3 regions of the Metabacillus indicus genome follow, and region 2 is predicted to be linked to each of the others. Evidence: riboswitches for the same ligand, from Rfam matches in the RefSeq annotation. Region 2 holds a riboswitch; each other region holds the start of a gene.

Region 1 (7,510 bases), 1.4 Mb from region 2:
CTCACGCTTCTGAATTTGGCAGCGTGAATAATCCGCTTTCTGCAGGCAGATCTTCTGCAATCATAATCTAATAGAAAGACGGCAAAATCGACAAATGATTTTGCCGTCTTTTTGTATACCTGCCGGAACGCCCTCTTAAAACTTGCATATCACTTACAATCGCATAAAACAACTTGTATAAACTTATAAATACTTGAATTTTTGATGTATAATACTTATAATCACTTATATAAGGTTTGAACCTGGTGTTATTTTACAAATATTTCTGAAAAGTGAGGCGGGTCATTTGTACCAGGAAGAACGCTTGATTTCGATATTGGATTATTTAAAAGAGCATAAACGAATCACGGCTGATCAGATTTGTTCGCATTATGATGTTTCAAAGGACACGGCAAGGCGCGATCTCGTAAAGCTTGAGGAGCAAAAGCTCATTATCCGGACGCGGGGCGGAGCGATCCTGCCGAGCTCTCATACAGAGATAAAAGATTATCAGAACCGCCTTGAAACCGTTTCTTATGAAAAAGAGCTGATCGGCAGAAAAGCAGCAAGTCTCATCCGTGAAGGAGACCGGATAATCCTTGATGCCTCCACTACAGTTCAGGCATGCGCCGAATTTATGAATGTCACGAATGCAGCTGTCATTACAAACTCAATCAATCAGGCAGATATTCTTTCATCAAAGCCCGGGATTCAGATTCATCTCCTTGGAGGAGAACTGCAGAAGGAGCACCGCTTTCTCTACGGATCATCTGTCGTTGAAAAACTTTCTAAATATCATGTGGACAAAGTATTTATTGGAGTTGTCGGCATCTCTGAAAGGGGATTATCTATAGCACACGAGGAGGACGGGATGGTAAAGAGGAAGATGATCAGCCAGGCTAGTCAGGTAATTGCACTTGCCGATCATTCAAAGCTTGGAGTGACCGATTTTTTTCTCTATGCCGATCTGCATGAGATCGACCTGTTAATTACAGACAAAGAGCCTGATAAATCATTTAGAGATCTGCTTGATAAAAACAATGTAGAGCTGCTTGTAGCCGAGGAGGAAACAACATGACAAAATTAATCGCGATTGACCTTGACGGTACACTTTTGAACAGTGAAAACAAAGTGAGTGAAGAAAATTTGAATGCGCTGAGACAGGCGCAGGAAAAAGGGATAGAAGTGGTCATTGCAACAGGGAGAGCCCATTTTGATGTGAAGGAAATTTTCAAGAATGCGAATGTGAAAACCTGGGTGATCGCTGCGAACGGCGCGACAATCCACCAGCCTGACGGAACGCTGTTTCAATCTCAGCCTATGGAAAAAGAAATGGCTGCAGAAGCATTGCAGTTTCTTGAAGAAAACGACTACTACTATGAAGTTTTCGGACAAAATGCAATCTTCACCCCGCAGCACGGAAGAGAGCTTCTGTCGATTGAAATAGACCGGATCAAAAGTGCAAATCCGGAAGCCGACCGCTCAAAGCTCCTTCATGCTGCCAGCAAACAGTACAGCCAGTCAGGATTTGTCTTTATTGAGAGCTTCAAGGAAATCTTAAACGAGGATATTTATAATATTCTTGCCTTTTCATTCCACCAGGAAAAGCTGGACGCCGGATGGGAGAAGTTTAAAGACCGTGAAAATCTGACCTTGGTTACGTCGGCAGACCATAACTTTGAACTTGAACATAAATTGGCCTCAAAAGGCATTGCTTTGAAGAAACTCGCCGGCCATTTAGGCATTGACCTTTCAGAAACCGCTGCGATCGGAGACAGCATAAATGATCAATCCATGCTTGAGGCAGCAGGAAAAAGCATTGCCATGGGAAATGCGCGTCCAGAAATTAAGGCGATTTGTTCAGATATCACCCTCACGAATGATCAGGATGGAGTAGAGCTTGCGATTAAGCGATTAATGGATGCAAAGCAGACAGTATAATCAAAAGGCCGGTCACCCAAGCGGGAGGCCGGCCTTACGCTTGCAACTCAATGTCAGAACGACTTACTTTACATGAAGGGGCAGAAAAATCCGGAAAACAGTGCCCTGACCAGGTGCGCTGTTTACATAAATATGCCCGTTCATCGAATGGATAATGCTGTAGGTGACCATCATCCCAAGTCCAGTACCGTTTGATTTCGTAGAAAAATATGGCTCTCCAAGCCGCAGCACCTGATCCTCCGTCATGCCTTTTCCAAAATCAGAAATAGTGATCTTTACATATGTATCTTCTTTTTCAGCAGAAAGCTGGATCAGGCCACCGGCATGATAGGACTCTATGCCATTTTTTAAAATATTGATGATGGATTGCTTGAATTTAAGCGAATCACCAAGCACAAAGAGCTCTTCCTCGCAGAAATCCTCTTTAAACTGGACATTTTCCATTTGGGCGAGCGGTGTCAGAACGTTCATGCAGTTTTTCAGCTCGCTGTGTATGGAAATCGGATTTTGATGTTCAGCCTCTGGTCTCGCAAAGGTTAAGTAATCTTTAATGATATTCGTAGCGCGGTCCAATTCATCTAATGAGATTTTGATATATTCGTCCCGTTTCTCCCTGCTTATTTCATCATCTCTGAGCAGCTGAAGAAAACCTTTTGTTGTTGTCAGGGGATTGCGCACTTCATGTGAAATACTTGCTGCAAGATGGCTGACAACTTCAAGCTTTTCCGCTTTTATAACCCTTTTCAGCAAATAAAAATTTTGAATGATTGTTTCAAACAAAATCGTGCCGATGACCGCTGCAAAAATGTGAAAGATAATCAGCTCCAAATAATGCGATGGATGAAAAGCCGTTTTATACATCATTTCAATCTGGATAATCGATAACAGCAGAGAACCCAGAACAAATGCAGTCACAAGAGAGAGCTTCATTCTCAGCCTGCTTTTCAAATAATACGAAGACAGCATCGGGACAAACAAAACGAGTATTCCTGCCATGACAATTGTCGGATAAATGCCGCTGCCGCCAATAAGCACCCTTGTTCCGACTGTGACGATAAATAAAAAGATTCCAAGCGGATATCCTCCGTACAAAAGCCCCATAACATATGGAATCCGTCTGAAATCAAAGAAAAACTCTCCATCAATCATAAAGGGATACAGCATGCTGAAGACAATGGCAAGCGCAGGAAGAAGGGCAAACAGCCATTTGTTCATTTTTTTGTTCGTTTCTTTTCTCATATACAATAACTGGATGATGAGAAGCGGTGACAAAACGAGCAATAAATTCAACAGTACATCCTTCATTTCCATGGGCACACACCTAATTCTCCAAATAGTGAAATTTCTTCTCTATTAAAATATATATCAAATGGACGGAGAATGTTAGAATATTCTATAGACTGGCCAAAATTTTTCCCGGGAGATGCGAAATGGCGATAAAATTGCTTAAACAAGATCAATATCCTCAGGCAGTCGCTTTTTTAGATAAAAACCATGATGTAAACGCTTTGATTGCAGAAGACCTGAAAGATGAACAGGTCAGGGTTTTCGGTCAGTATCAAGATGCTGAATTGACGGCTTTGCTTATCAATTATCCTGATAAAATGTATTGCTGCAGTTCTGTAATGCCTGCTGATGTAGAGGCTTTTATTCCTGTCATTCAGGAAACAGGCATCAGGAGAATTTTCGGGAAACAGGAGCTTATTGAGTCAATTAAAAGGATTGTGAAAACCGAGATTGAAAGTGACTCAGTCATGATGAAATACGATAATAGAGCAGCCGGCAGCATATCCGGCGAAGTCTGCAAAATCACAAGTCTTGAGGATTGCCGCAGGCTTTACCGCTTATTTATTCAAGTAGAAGAATATAAAATGGCTGGTCCGAGTGAAGAAATTTTTGCGGATGAACAGTATGAAAGCATCCTCTCCGGAAAACTCAGTGTCTATTACTTTGAGGAAAACGGCACGATGGCAGCAACTGCAGGAATTTATACAGATCACGAGAAGACTGCTGTTATTGCCGGCGTTGCAACTCCTCCCAAATACAGAAGAAAAGGATATGCCTCAAAAGTCATTGCGAGAATATGCAGGGATTATGGAGATGAAAAAGAACTCTATTTATTCTACAACAATCCAGATGCAGGAGAACTGTATAAAAAGCTTGGATTTTATGAGGCTGCCAAATGGAAAGTAATCGGAATTTCTTTCTGAATAATAAGAAATGTCTTGCAAGATTGAAAAACATCAGCTATTGTTAAAAACAATCACAAAAATATTCATAATATGTTGACAAGCGATGGGTGCTGACGCTATACGCGGAAGCTTAAAAGGGAAGCCGGTGAAAATCCGGTGCGGTCGCGCCACTGTAATGGGGAGCATTCTGCACGAAGCCACTGTTCTGCAATGGAATGGGAAGGCAGCAGCATGCAACGAACCAGAGCCAGGAGACCTGCCTGTCGTATGCACTTTAAGCCTACGCGAAATAGGGAGGGTGATGCGGTATGTTGAAACCTTTGTTGTGTCTCAACTCTAGTTAGCTGTGTCCATTAAACTCTCTTTTAAAAAAGGAGAGTTTTTTCATGTTTAGAGCTGAGAAACTATGAAAACGGGGGAACCGCAATGAAAATGAGAAATTCAAACCTTGGATATCCGAGAATTGGAGAAAAAAGAGAATGGAAAAAGCTTCTTGAGGCGTTTTGGAGAGGAGATCTGACGGAGCGGGAGTTTCATTTGGATATGAAGAAAATCAGGCTCTCTCATTTGGTCAAACAGCGCGAGGCGGGGATTGACCTTGTCCCGGTAGGCGACTTCAGCTATTACGATCATGTACTTGATACGGCCGTTATGTTCGGACTGATTCCGGAAAGATTCAGGGACCAGGACCCGTCATCACTCCAAACGTATTTTTCGATTGCCAGGGGCAGCAAAGACATAGTAGCATCAGAAATGACAAAATGGTTCAATACAAACTACCATTATATTGTTCCTGAGCTTGACGGAACAGAACCCCGCCTTATCCATAACCGGTTGCTTGAGCTATTTAAAGAAGCAAAGGATGAGGCCGGGATTACGGGGAAACCGGTACTTGTCGGCCCGCTGACTCTAACAGCCCTTTCAAAAGGAGAAAAGAAAGAAGAAATTCTCGAAAAACTCGTCCCTTTATATGTTCAGGTTTTCAAGGAGCTTGAAGAAGAAGGTGCAGAGTGGATACAAATAGACGAGCCAATATTTGTTACATCTGCAGCGGATGCAGCCTTTATGAAAAAAACGAAAAAAATCTATGAAACAATCAAAAAAGGGTTAGGCAGCACAAAACTTCTTCTGCAAACTTACTTTGAATGTCCAGAGCAATATGAAGAGCTCATTCAGCTGCCTGTTGACGGCATAGGCCTTGATTTTGTTCATGACAGCGGCAAAACACTGGAGCATTTGAATGCATTCGGTTTTCCAAAGGACATGGTGCTTGCGGCAGGCGTCATCGACGGCCGCAATATTTGGAAGGCAGAGCTTCAGAAAACAGTCAAATTGGTAAACCGAATTCTGGAGAAGGTCGGAAGAGACCGGCTGATTCTTCAGCCTTCATGCAGCCTGATTCATGTGCCTGTAACTGCAGGGAGTGAAGGGAATTTACACCCTCTTGTTAAAAGCGCGCTGGCATTCGCGGATGAAAAGCTGCAAGAGATCACCCTGCTGACAAAATTTATGAATTTTGAAGAAGAGACTCTTTCAGCTTATGATCAGGGGATATCAGAACTTGCAGCTTCAGACTTAAGAAACCGGCATTCTGTACATGCTTCTTTTGATGAGTACAGCACTGACAGAGTTAGCGCAGCTCAAAGAAAAGAGGCTCAGCAAAGAAAATTCAGCCTTCCGGTGCTTCCGACTACAACAATCGGAAGTTTTCCGCAAACGAATGAAGTGCGTGCTGCAAGGCTGAAGTACAAAAAAGGAACTCTCTCGGATTCGGACTATTCTCAGTTTATTGAAGGAGAAATAAAAAAGTGGATTGATATCCAGGAAACTCTGGGGCTTGATGTCCTTGTTCACGGTGAGTTCGAACGGACAGACATGGTCGAATATTTTGGAGAAAAACTTAAAGGAATGGCCATCACTTCAAATGGGTGGGTACAGTCATACGGTTCACGGTGCGTAAGGCCGCCTGTTATCTACGGGGATGTGTTTTTTGAGGAGCCGATGACATTAAAAGAAACCCTGTTCGCCCAAAGGCTGACTGACAAGCCGGTAAAAGGCATGCTGACAGGGCCGGTTACGATATTAAACTGGTCATTTGTCAGATCCGACGTCCCCAGAGCAGCCGTGTTAAATCAGCTTTCTCTCGCAATTAGAGCAGAAGTTGAAGCATTAGAGAACGCTGGCATAGGCATGATTCAAGTAGATGAACCTGCGCTTAGAGAAGGCCTTCCGTTTAAAGAAAAGATGAGGGAACAATACTTGGAAGAGGCAGTCAAGGCTTTTAAACGGTCAACAGCTTCTGTGAAACCAGAGACGCAAATTCATACACATATGTGCTATTCAAGCTTTGAAGACATGATTGAAGCAATTGATGCGCTTGATGCAGATGTCATCTCCATTGAAACTTCAAGAAGCCACGGGGAATTGATTCATTCGTTTGAAACATACTCTTACAGCAAGGGTATAGGCCTTGGAGTATATGATATTCACAGTCCGCGAATACCTTCAGAAACGGAAATGATCCGTAATATTGAAAGGGCGCTGCAGGTGCTGGATGCTGGCCAATTTTGGGTGAACCCTGACTGCGGCCTTAAAACTAGAGGGGAAAAAGAGGCCGTTGAGGCATTGAAGATTATGGTGAGAGCAGCGAAGATATGCAGAGAGAAAGCCGTTCAAGAGACTACTGTTTAATACGCAAAAAAAGCCTGTCCATTGTGAGGACAGGCTTTTTTGTATTATCTTACACCTTTCATGTACGCTTGAATCTTCGGTGAAAGAATCAGCATGATTGCCCCTAAAAGAATGGCGAGTCCGCCGATAATTCCGAAGTAGGCAATTTCGGTTTCAGGTGTGTAATACTTTACGATTTGTGCGTTGATTGCCTGAGCCGATGCATTCGTCAGGAACCATAAACTCATGGTCTGGGCTGAGAAAGCAGCCGGAGCAAGCTTGGTCGTTGCCGATAATCCGACAGGAGACAGGCAAAGCTCTCCAAGAACAACAAGGAAGAAGCTGAGCACAAGCCACATTGGATGAACAAGAGTATCTGTGCCGTTTGTATATGCAGGAATAATCATGACTAAGAATGATAACCCGGCGAAGAAAAGTCCGAAAGCAAACTTTTTGGATGTCGACGGCTGACGGTTTCCAAGCTTAATCCAAAGCCACGCAAAAAGCGGAGCCAAAAGAACAACAAACAGCGGATTCAGCGACTGGAACCATGACGACTGAATTTCAAAGTTTCCGAACGTCAGCTGTGTGCGTTTATCTGCATAAGCGCCAAGAATGGTCGCACCCTGTTCCTGAATTGCCCAGAACATCATGGCCGCGATAAACAGCGGAATATAAGCGATCAGGCGTGAACGCTCAACATCTGTTGATTTCGGGCTGCGGTACAT
Region 2 (7,510 bases):
ATGTTAAGCGGTGCAACCCCTTTATCAAGTCCTCCAAGTGCAAGACTCAGGTTGCGGTCATTTTCGGTAATCGGCAGTCCGAAGCGCTCGGCTGCATCTACACCTTTAGCCACGCCTATTTCGTTTAATGTCCAGACAGCGGGCACATTATGAGACTTTATTAAAGCTTCATACATGGTAACCTCGCCATGGTACGATCCATCAAAATTCTTTGGCTGATATCCGTCAATATCCAGAGGTTTATCCTCAAGCTTGGAATTAACGGTCATTCCGTTTTCAAGAGCGGGCGTGTAAACCGAAATCGGCTTCATCGTCGAACCCGGCTGCCTCTTCAGCTGTGTAGCCCTGTTGAATTGCCTGAATGAATGTTCTCCGCGGCCGCCGATCAGCGCCTGGACTCCTCCTGTTTTAGGGTTCAGGAGAACGGCACCGCTTTGCACCAGCTGATCTCCTCCCAGGTCAGGGAAGTTCGCATCATCTTTAAACACATTTTCGATCGATGACTGCATGTCCTGGCGCAGTTCGGTATGAATCTCAAACCCGCCGGCAAGGATTTCATTTTGCGTCAATCCGTATTTTTTGATCGCTTCTTCAATTACGTGATCTACGTACGAAGGGTAGCGGCCTTTATATTGATCCAGTTCTTTTCTTTCAAGAACGACTTTTTCCTTTTTCGCTTCGTTCATTTCTTCTTCAGTAATCACGTTTTCTTCTTTCATCAGTTTCAGAACGACGTCTCTCCGGTCGAGAGACTTTTCCATATTCTTGACTGGTGAATAATTCGTCGGGGCTTTAATCAGACCGACAAGAATCGCTGATTCGTTCAGGGTCAAATCTGCAGGCTCTTTTCCAAAATATACTTTTGAAGCCCGCTTAAGTCCCCAGGCACCCTCTCCGAAATAAACTTTGTTTACGTATAGTTCCAGGATTTCTTCCTTTGAATATTCATCTTCAATTTTCTGCGAGATAAAATACTCATCAAATTTCCGTTTAAATGTCTGATCGTGAGTAAGCAGGGTATTTTTGGCAAGCTGCTGTGTCAGCGTGCTTCCTCCCTCGACAACTCCTCCCGCCAGCACATTCTTGAATGCAGCGCGGACAATTCCGATATAATCGATCCCGTTATGCTTGTAGAAATTTTGGTCCTCTGTTGCCTGAAGCGCCGCGTAAAAGTGTTCGGGCACATCTTCATACTTGACCCATTCCTGTTTGGAGCTTGAGATCTTGCTTGCGATTTCTCCGTTTTGATCATAAATAATGGTCGGGGCGTTTGCTCGTTCCTCTAATTTGCTGACATCCTGCGATGCAATAACTGAGTTGTGCACCATAAAGACAAGGATGACTGAAAGCAGCACGAAGATGAGCAGTTTCATGAACACACCCTTTATGGAAAATAGTGACTTAAACATGGATAACCCCCTGATATAGAAAAATAAATCCTATCTTTTATTACCCCAATTACAACAGGTGTACGCCTAATTATGAAAAAATCTGTCCGCCTAAGCTAAATTTCTGACAGATGAACGTTTTCCCAAGGAAATATCAGGGTATTTCAAAAATATGAAATCATCTGCCAAAAGAAAGGAATGAATGAACTTGGATACATTTCACCACATTGTAGTAGCTTATGACGGACAGGATGAAAGTTCAGCAGCTCTAACTAAAGGAATTCAGCTGAGCAAGCAGCTCGGAACACGATTAACGGTTGTTCACGTCTATCAGGCAGAGCATGCCATGAATACTGGAGGCGTCAGACCCGGTATTCCGAGTGCTCCTGCAAACGGTTACCTGACTGATAACCTTCAGAACTATCCGGTTGCCCCTGATGCGGCACGCCAGTTTGATGATCAGCCTAAAAATGACCACTTCGACCATTCTGATGAGGTCTCGTCGAGGATCCGAATGAAGCTTGATGAGAACCAGGCAACCGGAGACGTTGAGATTCTGTCAGGCTCCCCGGCAGATGCCATCCTTTCATTTGCCGATGAACATGCAGCTGACCTCATCATTATGGGCAACAGTGATTCAGGCGGCCTTAAAAAACTGCTTTTCGGCGGAGTAAGCGATAAAGTGCATCATCAGTCAAATATTTCAGTGCTGATTGCAAAATAAATGTGCTAACGGGTGCTTTTTTAAGCATCCGTTTTTTTGAGAGCTAAACACTTAAAAACCCCTGACACAAACAAAGTTTCAGGGGTTTTTTCGTCCCTTGCTTAATCCTGTTCCATTTACTTTTATCACCAGTTGACATAGATCAATAGACTGATATAATACTTTTATGCACAAAAGCATAAAAGCGTTTAAGTATAAAAGGAAGGAATTTCAATTTATGAGTCAATCAAAATCACTTTCATTCACTGGTTCAGTGATTCTATTTTTATCGATGATCGGCATTATTTTCATCAGTTTATTTTACTTAAAAACAGAACCGCATCTTCCGCTGATGCTTTGCCTTGTTTTTCTAAGCGGCGCAGCCATTCTTTATAAGTACTCCTGGAAGGAAATTGAGGACGGGATTGTAAAAGGCATTCAATCCGGTGTTCAGCCTATTATTATTCTTGCTTTAATCGGGATTCTTATTGGAGCCTGGATGTTCAGCGGAACCATACCTACTGTCATGATGGCCGCTTTGTCCATCATAGATCCCGCGTACCTCCTGATTTTGACTCTTTTATGCTGCACCATTATTTCAAGTCTTGTGGGCAGCAGTTTTACAACGGTCAGTACAGTCGGAGTTGCTCTTATGGGAGTGGCCATTGCCGCAGGAGTTCCCGTTGAATGGGCTGCAGGGGCTGTTATTTGCGGGGCATGCTTCGGGGATAAAATGTCGCCGATGTCAGATACAACGAATTTTGCCTCAGGTGTGGCTGAAGTCAATATTTTTACTCATATCCGCCATATGGCAAAAACGACGATTCCCGCTTATGCGATAACAGCAGCACTTTTCTGGTATATGGGGACAACTCTTTCTGCTGACGGAGCAACACTTGATAACATTAAGGAAATTATGACGGTCATGAAAGAGCACGTCACAATCAGTCCATGGACCTTGATCTCTCCTCTGATTGTGATTGGACTTGCCATCTCACGGGTTCCTGTTATTCCTGCTCTTGCAGCAGGCATTGCAACGGCCGGCATCACAGGTCTCCTCATTCAGGACGGGACAAATCTTTCCGGTTTCTTAGCCGTTCTGCAAAATGGAACAGCGTTTGATATTCAGCAGGAAACCGTCCAGCAAATGCTTAACCGCGGCGGGCTTCAGTCTATGATGTGGTCCATTTCGCTGATTATGATCGCCTTTGCTTTAGGCGGATTGATGGATAAAATGCAGCTGATCCAGACTTTATTAAACGGATTGATTGAGAGAATTAAAGTCAAAGGGCAGCTGATCCTTGCAACTATTTCTTCTTCAATCGGAGTTAATCTCGTAACGGGAGAGCAGTATTTGTCCATACTCATTCCCGGTCAGTCGTTTAAACCGGCCTATGAAAAACTGAACGTTGAAAAGAAATATTTATCAAGATCCCTTGAAGATGCCGGAACACTGATCAATCCCCTTATTCCCTGGGGAGTAAGCGGAGCCTTTTTCGCGCAGACACTCGGTGTGGACGTCATAGCGTACCTGCCATTTGCGTTCTTTCTCTACCTGTCTCCATTGTTTTCTGTCCTTTTTGGATTCCTGCCTGTCAGGAAACATACACTCTAGCAGAAAATCCCGCCTAAACCAGGCGGGATTTTTATTATTATTTCTCGACCACTTTCGTTTCTTTTGCGATCAGTTCATCAAACAGCTTTTGAAGCTTTCTTGTGACCGGGCCTGGAATTCCTTCTCCAATCTTTCCTTCATCAACCTTTATGACAGGAATCACTTCACTGGTCGTAGATGTGATAAATGCTTCATCAAGAGAGACAAGACCTTCAGTGCTCAATCTTTCTTCCAGAAACTCAATTCCGTTCTGTCTGCAAAGCTCTTCTACTTTCATTCTCGTAACACCATTCAGGATCAGGTTATTCGCAGGATGAGTAAACACACTTCCGTTTTTCACCCCGTAGAAATTGGAGGAAGAACCCTCTGTAATCATACCGCTTCTGTGAAGGAGCGCCTCATAATCCCCGCGGTCATGTGCCTCCTGTTTTGCTAGGACATTGCCCAGCAGATTCAGGCTTTTAATATCGCATCTGAGCCAGCGCACGTCTTCAAGCAGGCTGAGAGAAATCCCTACCTCCTGCTCTTTTGCCGGTTTTGAGCATGGAATTGGATAGGCCGTTAATTCAGGAACCGTACCCTTGCCAGGAAACAGATGCTTTCTTGCGGCAGCTCCTCTTGTAACCTGCATATAGATACCGCCGTCTTCTGTCTTATTCAGGCGGAGAAGTTCTTCAAGCTGATCTGTCAGCTCCCCTATCGTATATGGAAGGTCGATTTTGATTTCTTCTGCGCTTCGAATGAACCGCTCCATATGCTCCTTCATCGCAAAAAATGCCCCATCATATACCCTGATGACCTCGTAAACCCCGTCACCGAACTGATGGCCCCTGTCTTCAAGATCAATCGCTACTTCATCACGCTTTTTATATTCGCCGTTAACAAGTATGTACATGATAAATCTCCTTTTTATAAGACTTAGTGTAACCTTCCCTTTAACCTATGGTATGATGAAACACGCTGAACTGTAAAATGGTTTTCTATTTTTCTTTCGACATTTTCATAGATTTCAGTTGAAATTATAACCCATGTCATTTATGATGAGAATATCAAACAACACAACATATTGATTTTACTACTAAAACTACATACCACATATTGAAATAATCAGCGAATCAAGGTGCCAACATGTTGGCTTAAAAGGGAATCCGGTGCAAATCCGGAACTGTCCCCGCAACTGTAAGTGTGACGAACTGGGAATACCACTGTACGAGAGAAATGTATGGGAAGGACTCAGCGCAGAGTGATCACAAGTCAGGAGACCTGCCTTAGATTTGCAGAAGTTTCGAATTCTTCGGGGACTGAGGAGATGAAACGATGGCCAGTAACAGGGATGCGTGCACCCTCTTATTCTATCGTTTGATCCGCTCATGTTCTCATGGGCGGTTTTTTTGATTTTCCGCAGTTTTTTTCCTGAAAGATCAATGACCGTTATACGGAAATCCGAACTATAAATGAGGAGGATGTCTTATGGCAACCAAAATAACCACTGTCATCGTAAACGAACTGACAAACGAAAAAGCCCCGTTCTCACCGCAGCGGCTGACTGACTTTATTTCTGAAACCGGAAAAGATTTTAAAGAGCTTGACCTCCATACATACACCGAAAGAGCTGTTCAAAGCATGGAAGGCCGGACTGTCTGTTCTGCCTCTCAGGTGACCAACCTGCTCATTCTCGAAGGCCTTTCAAATATCAGTGAGCTTCAGCCGGAATGGACCTTTTTCTGTGCCCGGATTTATCTAAAAAAGCTGTATAAAGAAGCGGCATATAACAGGGAATCAGGAGGCGGCACCTTTCTGTCGCTGATTAAAACCCTTACAGCAAAAGGCATCTACAGCAGACACCTTCTTGACTCTTATTCCGAAGAAGAAATTGAACAGCTTTCAGAAGTCATTGACCATGACAAAGACAAGCTTTTTACATACATCGGGCTCCGGACACTCTCTGACCGGTATCTTGCGAGAGATTATGACAAGTCGGTTTATGAGCTTCCCCAGGAGAGGTATCTCGTCATCGCCATGACGCTGATGGCAAAGGAGAAAACGGAACACCGCCTCCAGCTTGTAAAAGAAGCGTACTGGGCACTCAGCAATTTATATATGACCGTTGCGACTCCGACTTTGTCAAACGCAGGAAAGCCTGTCGGACAGCTGTCCAGCTGTTTTATTGATACAGTTGATGACAGTCTGCAGGGCATCTTCGACAGCAACACAGACATTGCCAATCTTTCAAAATCAGGCGGAGGCATCGGCGTTTATCTCGGGAAAATCCGCAGCCGCGGGAGTGATATTAAAGGCTTTAAAGGAGTATCGTCCGGTGTCATACCGTGGATGAAGCAGCTGAACAATACGGCGGTAAGCGTGGATCAGCTCGGGCAAAGAAAAGGTGCGATCGCCGTTTACCTCGACGTCTGGCACAAGGATATCTATTCCTTCCTTGATTCCAAGCTGAACAACGGGGATGAGCGTTTACGCACACATGACCTCTTCACCGGCGTCTGCCTGCCGGACCTTTTCATGGAACAGGCTGAAAACCGCGGAGAGTGGCATTTGTTCGACCCTCATGAAGTTCGGAAAGTCATGGGTTACTCCTTGGAAGATTATTATGATGAGCAAAAAGGCGCAGGGTCGTTCCGCGAAAAATATTGGGAATGCGCCAATCATCCGGAACTCTCAAAAACTACCGTTCCTGCAATTGACATTATGAAGGGCATTATGAAAAGCCAGCTTGAGTCAGGGACCCCCTTTATGTTTTACCGGGATGAAGTGAACCGGAAAAATCCCAATGCGCATAAAGGAATGGTTTACTGCAGCAATCTCTGTACAGAAATCACTCAGAACCAAAGCCCGACAACAATGGATGAACAGTATACAGAAGACGGCAAAATCATTACTGTTAAAACACCGGGAGATTTTGTTGTGTGCAACCTCTCTTCCATCAACCTTGCCCGCGCTGTGTCAGATGATGTGCTTGAGCGGCTGATCCACGTTCAGGTCAGAATGCTCGATAACGTCATCGATTTAAATGACATTCCCGTTCTTCAGGCTAAGCTCACAAACCAAAAGTACCGGGCAGTCGGCCTCGGAACCTTTGGATGGCACCACCTTCTTGCTCTTAAGCGTCTGCGCTGGGAAGACGAAGAAGCCGTTCAGTATGCGGATGAACTCTATGAAAAAATAGCCTTTTACACGATTCAGGCAAGCATGAGGCTTGCGGAAGAAAAAGGCGCCTATCCTGTCTTTGAAGGTTCAGGCTGGCATACCGGCGACTACTTTAAGAACAGAAACTATACATCTGACTCTATGCCATGGGATGAGCTTTCAGAAAAGATTAAAGTAAACGGCATCCGAAACGGATATTTAATGGCCGTTGCCCCGAATGCTTCAACATCGATTCTCGCGGGAAGCACGGCAAGCATCGATCCTATTTTTCAAAAAATGTACTCTGAAGAGAAAAAAGACTACAAAATACCTGTTACTGCACCGGACTTGAATGCAGAAACCACCTGGTTTTATAAGTCAGCCTATTTGATTGACCAGATGTGGAGCATTAAACAGAACGCAGCCAGACAAAAGCACATCGATCAATCTGTCTCATTTAACTTTTACGTCCGCAACACCATAAAAGCAAAAGAGCTGCTCGACCTGCACCTGACAGCATGGAAAGCGGGTCTTAAAACCACTTACTACGTCCGGTCAACATCAAGCGATATCGAAGACTGCGAATCCTGCGCAAGCTGATAAAGGAGAGATCGTATATGACACATTCATTGAACGCGCGTCCGATCATGGACGCTTCTGCAC
Region 3 (7,510 bases), 1.8 Mb from region 2:
GTTATTTAGCAGGGGGAATAGCTTAAGAAGTAGCAGGCTAATTCGCCCCTCTTTTAGCGGTGTTTTTTTGCATAATAAAACACAGTTCATATTGAACTGAATTAATACGCCGCCGAGTGCGGAGAAATATATTATTATTTTCTTTATCGATCTGTAATAGCACCTAAAATAGCTAAAAATAACTTTTTCACTAAATCCTACATCCCCTGTTTATAAAATTCTTTACGAGTTATCTCTTCTTTATTTTTCGATAATATAATGATTTCATAAGTATCAATTGCTCGTAAAGTAGAAGGTAGATTATTTGCTACGACACATTCATTAGCTATATTAATAAGTTTGTTTAGATTCTCATCGCCGTTTAAATTGTTTTTCTTAAATGATGTCTTAATGAAAATTTTTATAGGTTTAGGATTAAAATCAATTGCGACCCCCGCATATTCATCTGTATTCTTCTTTAAGGCATCATCTATTTCTTTAGTGACTTCCATCCAGCCGAGCTCAACATCATTAGCTTGGAGTGGTTGGATACCCTCAGACTCTGTAAATGTAAATTTTGTCCCTAGGTAAAATAGGAAAATAAATAAAAAAATAATAATTGCTGCTTCTACTGCATTTTTTCTCTCATTATTTTTTAATTCTTTATCATCTCTATATTTTTGTTGTATTCTTCTTATTAAATCTTTATTCATTAAAGGGCCGCCCCTGTTCATAGTGAATTCTGTTGAATCCGGTATAAAGTTCAATAAGACATCAATTTGCTGATTCATTTAGAAGATTCTTTTCTTTTTTCAAAAGGATATTTTAAATGCTGCCCAATTCCTCAATAAGAAAAGGCGATCCACTTTGATGCAATAACCCCCTAAACTTGAATAAAAAAATCAGCTAATCTCGCAACATTTAATTAATTTCGAAATGACTTCTGATTTTTTTCTGATGTCGAAAATATTTTCAATAGGCAGTACTGCATACCACGAATTAAAAGTATTTTCAGTTAACACAGGATTATCATATATCAAATCTATTCTTAACCTTTTATTCACATTTAGAGAGTTAGATAAATCCCTATAGACCTCATTCATTCTATTCTCATCAAATACACTTTCAATCGAAATTTTTCCGTATATCCCATTCCACCAAGTTACAAAGGATTTAACACTCTCAGAATATCCAGATACTCCTGTTTCATTGTCCTTAAACAACTTTTGATAAAATGTTTTATCCAGATTTAATGTTCCATTATGATCGTATAAGCCGCTTTGACAATTTCTAATTACTGTCTCGTTCCATACTTCTGTAAAAATATTTTCAAATTCATCTTCTAAGAGCCCCCACGTTGAACTATAAACGTATGGAAACAAAGGATTTTCCCGGTCTTGATTTTGACTGTTTATATATATGTTTTGGACATAAATCAAATAATTCAAGGAATAAGGAGCGTTAACTTCCAGTTCAAATCCGCTAAGTCCTACTTCCTTTTGAGTATCCTCCATAAGTCTTTTCCCTCCTGCTCCCAAACAAAATAACCAATATTTACAATAATATCACAAATATCCCATCTGCTAGCCGGAAAATCTGGAACCATATATAAAGTCTCAGCACCCTCCTGCTTTTTTTGATAACGGCCAAAAAACCCGCAAGCGTCAGGCTGCGGGTTTTTCCTGTTATTCCTCAAGATCGACAGGGTTTGGCGAGAACGGGACGGGCACGGCCTGTGTTACGTCCATTTCACCAATTCTGCCGGCTTCGATTCCTTCGAATTTTACACTTTCGTAGCCGAAATCTTTAGCGGTCATCAAAATCGCTTCGAGCATCAGTGTATCTGTTTCGTTATCATCAATTGTTGAGGCGTCTGTGAATTCAATGGTTACTCCATTATCTGTTTCTTTTATTTCATCGATGACAACTGTTTCTTCGATCACCGGTTTTAATCCGAGTGTCCCTTTTTCTTTCATAGCCGTCAGGGCATCTGTCAGCTTGTTAAAGGATAGAAGAGAAGGCGCCAGGAATTTAGGTGAGTTCAGGCTCTCCTGATACAGGAAATAGGCTTTCTTTTTGAACTTTTTGAAAGTCAGCTTATCCTGATAGCCATACGCTCCGATTTCCGCTCCTTTTTCGCCGCGGGTATAATAGTCAGCCTGAGAGGCATCCTGCCAGCGGAAAGACTCTTCAAGACCTTCTGTAAAGAGCCTGTTTTCCGTTTCTGAGCTTGATTCCGCATAGGAATTCCCTTTAATGTCAACAGACATCCGTTCTTCTCCTGTCTCATACGAGAGCTTTGTTCCTGAGAGCGCAGAAGGACTCAGTCCGGCGCTCATCGGGTCAAATGAAGTCAGCGCCGTCTCAAAAAGAGTCATGTACGAGTCAGAGGAATCGAACTGAAAGCTGAGCGGTATCGTATTTTGAACCTGAAGATCGGGATAGGCAACCGTTACAATCGTTTGATTGTCCTTTGTCCTTGCTACAAATGATTTTTTCTCAGGCTCTGGTGCAGATTTTGCTTCTAATTTCATGTCTGCGTTTTCTTCAGACACCTGGCCGCTTTCAGCTGCTTTATCCGCACTGTACTCAGACCTACTTTCACTCATCTGGAAGTTCTGAAGGAAAAAGGGTGAAAGGATTAAAAGAATAAAAAGGGCGGCAAAGCTTGCAAGAGCCGGTGTTTTCCACTGAACTTTCTTTTTGTGCATACGCTGCTGCAAACTGGTGTAGATTTGCTGCTGCGTCCTCCGGTCTTTGATATCTGGCATTGCTTGAAGTTTATCGGTAATCTGCTCATCGTTCCATTTTGATTGATTCATCCCTTTGCTATTCCCTCCTTCCTGATCGAGTGTTCAGATAATTTATTTTTCAGAGCTTTCAGCGCTCTGTGCTGGGTCGTTTTCACTTTGCTTTCCGTAAATCCGAGGGCTGCTGCTGTATCGGCAATGGACATTCCCTGAATATACCTTAAGATAACGACGGCCCTCTGATCGACTGTGCATGTATCAAGCGTCCGGTAAACCATCTGCATCTCTTCATTTAAAGCAGCGATTTCCTCCGGCAGCGGCTGATGATCCCGTATTTGCTCTCGGTCCCAGTCAAACGCTTCAAAAATTCGCTGTTTGAGTGTTTTCTGTTTGCGGAAAAAATCAATCGCAACATGTCTTGCAATGGAGAGGATCCAGGTTTTTTCACTGCTCCGTCCTTCAAAACTGCTGTGTGATTTTAATATTCGTATATACACTTCCTGAACGAGGTCCTCGGCCTGTTCACGATTCTTCACCATATAAAACAAGAACTGGAAAAGATCGCTGTGATATTTTTCATAAATCCTTTGAAAGGCCTCTTCCATGAACGAACCTCCAATCAATACATTAGTCGGAATGAAGAATAAAAAGTTACACATCTTTTACTATATCGGGATTGCATAGAAAAAGGAAGGCAGTTTCCGCCTTCCTTTTCAAAGAAATTATGACTCTTTCTTTTTCGTAAATACGATGGCACTTCTTTCATACTCCACATCTTTTGAACCGAGTCTGGCATTTGCCGCTCTCGCTGCCGCAAAGAAAAAATCGGAAAGTCTGTTCATATACGTTAAAACATGCTCATTGATTTCCGTTTCTTTTTTGAGCGAAACAATACAGCGCTCCGCTCTTCTTGCTACGGTCCTTGCCACATGGATGGCAGCGGCCGCCTCTGTTCCCCCAGGTAGAATGAACCGCTCGAGCGGAGGGGCTTCTGCTGTGTACGCATCAATTCGCGTTTCAAGAAACTCAATCATGTCAGGTGTTGTTTTATAGGGATACTTTTGCTTGCCGTGGATGACAGCAAGATCGCTTCCGCAGTCAAAAAGTTCATGCTGGATTTTTTCAAATTCCTGCTTCATGTCTTTCAGAGTTTCATCGTTCATCCATGTCATGGCAAGACCGGTAAAAGAGTTTACCTCATCGATTGTTCCGTAGGCTTCTACCCTCAGGTCATCCTTATCGACACGGCCCCCGATAATGCTTGTTTTCCCTTTATCGCCGGTTCTAGTATACAAATTCATATTCAGCAGCTCCTGTCCTTTGTTCTCAGACTGTCTTGCCTAAGCTAAAAAGAAAGTCTCTCTCTTATTCTGCCATTATTTTATTGAAGTGTAACGCCATAATCGTTTTTACACAGATAATACTGAAACGTTTTTTGCATAACCGGGTACAGCACAAGAAAGAAAATGCCGTTTCCTGCTGCATGCATCGTATCAAACGGGATTCCTGCAAGATAGTAGGCAAGTCCGTTATCTGTCAGGACAAACATATTCAGAGAAACGATGAATCCAAAAAGATATCCCGCAAGAACAGCTGCCGGGCTAAAAATGAGCAGCCTGTTTCTTTTAACCGCTTTTCCAAGCAGGCCGAATACGAGAGCCAGAATCCCCCATGCAAGCATCTGCCAGATTGTCCACGTTCCCATGCCAAGCAGCAGGTTGCTCAGGAAACAGCCTAGCACTGCGACAATCATTCCATTAACCGGTCCGAGCAGAATCGCCGTGATGAGGATGATGGCTGTCATCGGCTGTATGTTCGGAACAAATTGAAAGGAAAGTCTGCCGACAACGGACAAGGCTATAAGCAGAGACAGAAGACTGATTCTTCTTGTTGTCATTGTTTCTCACGCTTACTCATAATTCCGCAGATCAAATTCAATTTTATCGCCGTCTTTCAGTTTAATGTCATTAGCTCCTGTCATGGCATCTTCCCCGTTAACGATTAAATGCCAGTATGTTTTGTCCGCTTCGCTCGCCTGGATGCCTTCAATTCCGTTGATAAAACCTCCGGACTCTTCAATTTCAAAGTTCTCCTTCATGGCATCCATCAAGTTTTGTCCTTCTTCAAATGCAATTTCTTTAGCGTCTACTTTCTCTGCCATTTCATTTTTTGTCAGCGTGACAGATGCTTTCAGCTCTTCAGCCTGCTCTTTGCTCTCAGCAGCAGGTTTTGTTTCTTCCGTTTTAGGCTGCTCTGCCGCATTTCCGCAGGCACTCATCAGTGTCAGAAGAATGATTGCGAGAAAACTGTAAAATTTGTTCATGTTCCATCTCTCCTCTTGTTGTTGTGTATGTATTGGAAAAGCAAAAAGCCCATCTTATAGAAGATGGGCTTTTAAAACGGCATAGAAGAAACTGCAGGCACTCATGCCATACCTGTGCCGTTTCTATGCTCAAATCCCCGAAGAATAGTAACGTTCGAAAGATCCCGGCAGGTCTACTGACTCGTGCTTCATCCTCAAGCCTGCACCTTCCCGTCTGAATTCTGACAGTGGTCTAAAAGCAGGTATTGTCTGCACTTACAGTTGCGGGGACAGTCCAGGCATTTCACCTGATTCCCTATTAAGCAAAGTTTGCACCAGTTTCTTTTCGTATTCACTTTTATATCCAGCTTTTATTGTACCTAAAACGACATGCGGCATCAACAGGTGTTTCGTATGAAACAAGAATATTCGTCAGATTCTATCAGGATAAACGGTTTTTCGAGGCAGAAAGAAACTGAATGTTGTTCCTTCATTTACTTTGCTGTGCACATTAATCGATCCTGAATGGGCATCGACAATGTTCTTGGCAATCGCAAGACCAAGGCCAGTTCCGGAGCGGCCTCTCGTCCTCGCCTTATCTGCTTTGTAAAAACGCTCAAAAACAAACGGAAGGTCTTCTTCGACAATTCCTGTGCCCGTATCCTTCACATCAACTTTAATACCGCCGGCAGCAGACTGCACAGCCATTTCGACTGTACCGCCCTCAAGTGTATGCCTGATAGCGTTATCCACGAGATTCGTCAGAACCTGTTCAATTTTATCCGGATCCAAAACAAATTCAGGTTCGTCAAGTGTAATGCTGGAGGTGAGCGTAATGTCTTTTTCTCTTGCAAGTCCCTGGAACTTCCGGTTTATTTTTTCAATAAATTCATGAATGGAAATGCTCTCGAGATTAAGGGTGATATGACCCGCTTCCATCCGGGCAAGATCGAGCAGATCATTGACAAGCCTTCCCATTCTGAGCGATTCATCGTAGATAACCTGTGCAATCTCTTTTTTCTCTTCATCCGAGCTTGCAATATCATCCACAATAGCTTCAGAATACCCCTGGAGCATGGCAATCGGCGTTCTCAGTTCATGGCTGACGTTTGCGATAAAGTCTTTGCGCAATTTATCAAGCCTGCGCTCTTCTGTCATGTCCCGAAGCACGGCAACAGCCCCCCGGACGTACGACTGATTGTAAAGCGGGCTCATGACAAGCACCCAGCTTCTTCCCTGAAGGGTTACTTCAACGATATGCTCTCTTTCTGTGTTGACTACCCGCTGGAACAATTCCTTTGCTTCCGGCGGAATTTCTTCCCCTTCATTAATCTGCATTTTCTGTTCATAGTACCATGACTGCAGGAAGCGTTCTGCAGGAGGATTGGTCACGAGAATCGTTCCATCAATATTAAGCGTGATAACCCCGTCTGCCATACTGCTTAAAATGCTCGTTAAGTGCTCTTTCTCCTGATTGAGAGCGTTGATGTTAAACTTCAGCTGTCTGCCCATCTGATTGAACGCAATGGCGAGCTCCCCTATTTCATCGTGGCTCAAAATAGGAACTTTTGTATCAAAATTGCCGCGTGTCAGCTCTTGTGTCGCCTCTCTCATTTTTCTCAATGGATAGGTAATTCTAGTAGACAGGAAAAAGGCAAAAACCGTTGTCAGAATGATGGCTATACCTGCCGCAAGAAGAATGTATTTTGTCGTGTGCTCGGTTGTCTTTTGGACGGCCTGCAGGGACTGTGACATAAAAACGGCTCCGTCCTTGCCGTCACTTGTTTTATAGGGAACACCGACTACAAGCACTTCCTCCTTGTTTCCGGAGTTTTTTTGCTGTTCTTCAGGCAGCCGCGTGAGCTTGCTTACATTTTTCTGATCCTGAAACACCTTTGACAGCTCTCTGTCAGCGCGGATATCCTCCATGCTGAAGGTTGGCGTGTTTTCATACTTTTTTGGTGAAAACCAGTATTCATTTTCGTTTTCGGCTATCACAATGCTTGTCAGTTCATCCGCAAGCTCCCAGGTGATGGATCTTGCAAGCTCCTGGTCTTCATGGTTTTCCAAAATAACAGACACTTTGTTGGCCAGCTGCGTCAGTTCGTTCTCGGCTTCATCCACATGAAAGCTTTCAATAAATTGAAGCAGCAAAACGGTCAAGACAAATAAGACGAATGATACGAGAAGCAGGATGGTAAACCAGAGTTTACCGACTACGCTTTTCCAAAACATCATTCACTGCCTGCCTCAAACTTGTAGCCGACACCCCAGACCGTCACAATCATCGAGGCAGCATCGGGTGAAACTTTGCTGAGTTTCTCTCTAAGACGCTTAACATGTGTATCAACCGTTCTCAAGTCTCCGAAAAACTCATACTGCCATACTTCTTTCAAAAGCTTCTCACGGTCATACACTTTATCAGGCGTTTTCGCCAAAAAGTAAAGAAGCTCATATTCTTTCGGCGTTAAGCTGACTT

What was found. A riboswitch is a leader RNA that binds a small molecule or an ion and turns the genes downstream of it on or off. The one in region 2 is predicted to bind cobalamin.
Region 1: linked by a shared signal. The riboswitch ahead of metE (5-methyltetrahydropteroyltriglutamate--homocysteine S-methyltransferase) and the one ahead of ACK1LH_RS04055 (ribonucleoside-diphosphate reductase subunit alpha) in region 2 are both predicted to bind cobalamin.
Region 3: linked by a shared signal. The riboswitch ahead of ACK1LH_RS13105 (DUF4430 domain-containing protein) and the one ahead of ACK1LH_RS04055 (ribonucleoside-diphosphate reductase subunit alpha) in region 2 are both predicted to bind cobalamin.

Annotation. Positions count from the first base shown of each region.
Region 1 covers NZ_CP176757.1:2,158,920-2,166,429, reverse strand. The annotation lists gene ACK1LH_RS10855 (IucA/IucC family protein) at 1-71, shown strand, start outside; gene ACK1LH_RS10850 (DeoR/GlpR family DNA-binding transcription regulator) at 287-1,057, shown strand; gene ACK1LH_RS10845 (Cof-type HAD-IIB family hydrolase) at 1,054-1,920, shown strand; gene ACK1LH_RS10840 (sensor histidine kinase) at 1,984-3,231, opposite strand; gene ACK1LH_RS10835 (GNAT family N-acetyltransferase) at 3,351-4,130, shown strand; cobalamin riboswitch at 4,201-4,391, shown strand; gene metE (5-methyltetrahydropteroyltriglutamate--homocysteine S-methyltransferase) at 4,539-6,803, shown strand; gene ACK1LH_RS10825 (peptide MFS transporter) at 6,848-7,510, opposite strand, start outside.
Region 2 covers NZ_CP176757.1:791,358-798,867, reverse strand. The annotation lists gene ACK1LH_RS04075 (transglycosylase domain-containing protein) at 1-1,409, opposite strand, end outside; gene ACK1LH_RS04070 (universal stress protein) at 1,597-2,112, shown strand; gene nhaC (Na+/H+ antiporter NhaC) at 2,330-3,706, shown strand; gene dat (D-amino-acid transaminase) at 3,744-4,601, opposite strand; cobalamin riboswitch at 4,808-4,992, shown strand; gene ACK1LH_RS04055 (ribonucleoside-diphosphate reductase subunit alpha) at 5,177-7,447, shown strand; gene ACK1LH_RS04050 (ribonucleotide-diphosphate reductase subunit beta) at 7,465-7,510, shown strand, end outside.
Region 3 covers NZ_CP176757.1:2,571,865-2,579,374, forward strand. The annotation lists gene ACK1LH_RS13075 (hypothetical protein) at 198-692, opposite strand; gene ACK1LH_RS13080 (group-specific protein) at 882-1,493, opposite strand; gene ACK1LH_RS13085 (hypothetical protein) at 1,665-2,801, opposite strand; gene sigX (RNA polymerase sigma factor SigX) at 2,798-3,334, opposite strand; gene ACK1LH_RS13095 (cob(I)yrinic acid a,c-diamide adenosyltransferase) at 3,452-4,030, opposite strand; gene ACK1LH_RS13100 (ECF transporter S component) at 4,111-4,626, opposite strand; gene ACK1LH_RS13105 (DUF4430 domain-containing protein) at 4,639-5,052, opposite strand; cobalamin riboswitch at 5,201-5,386, opposite strand; gene ACK1LH_RS13110 (ATP-binding protein) at 5,464-7,269, opposite strand; gene ACK1LH_RS13115 (response regulator transcription factor) at 7,266-7,510, opposite strand, start outside.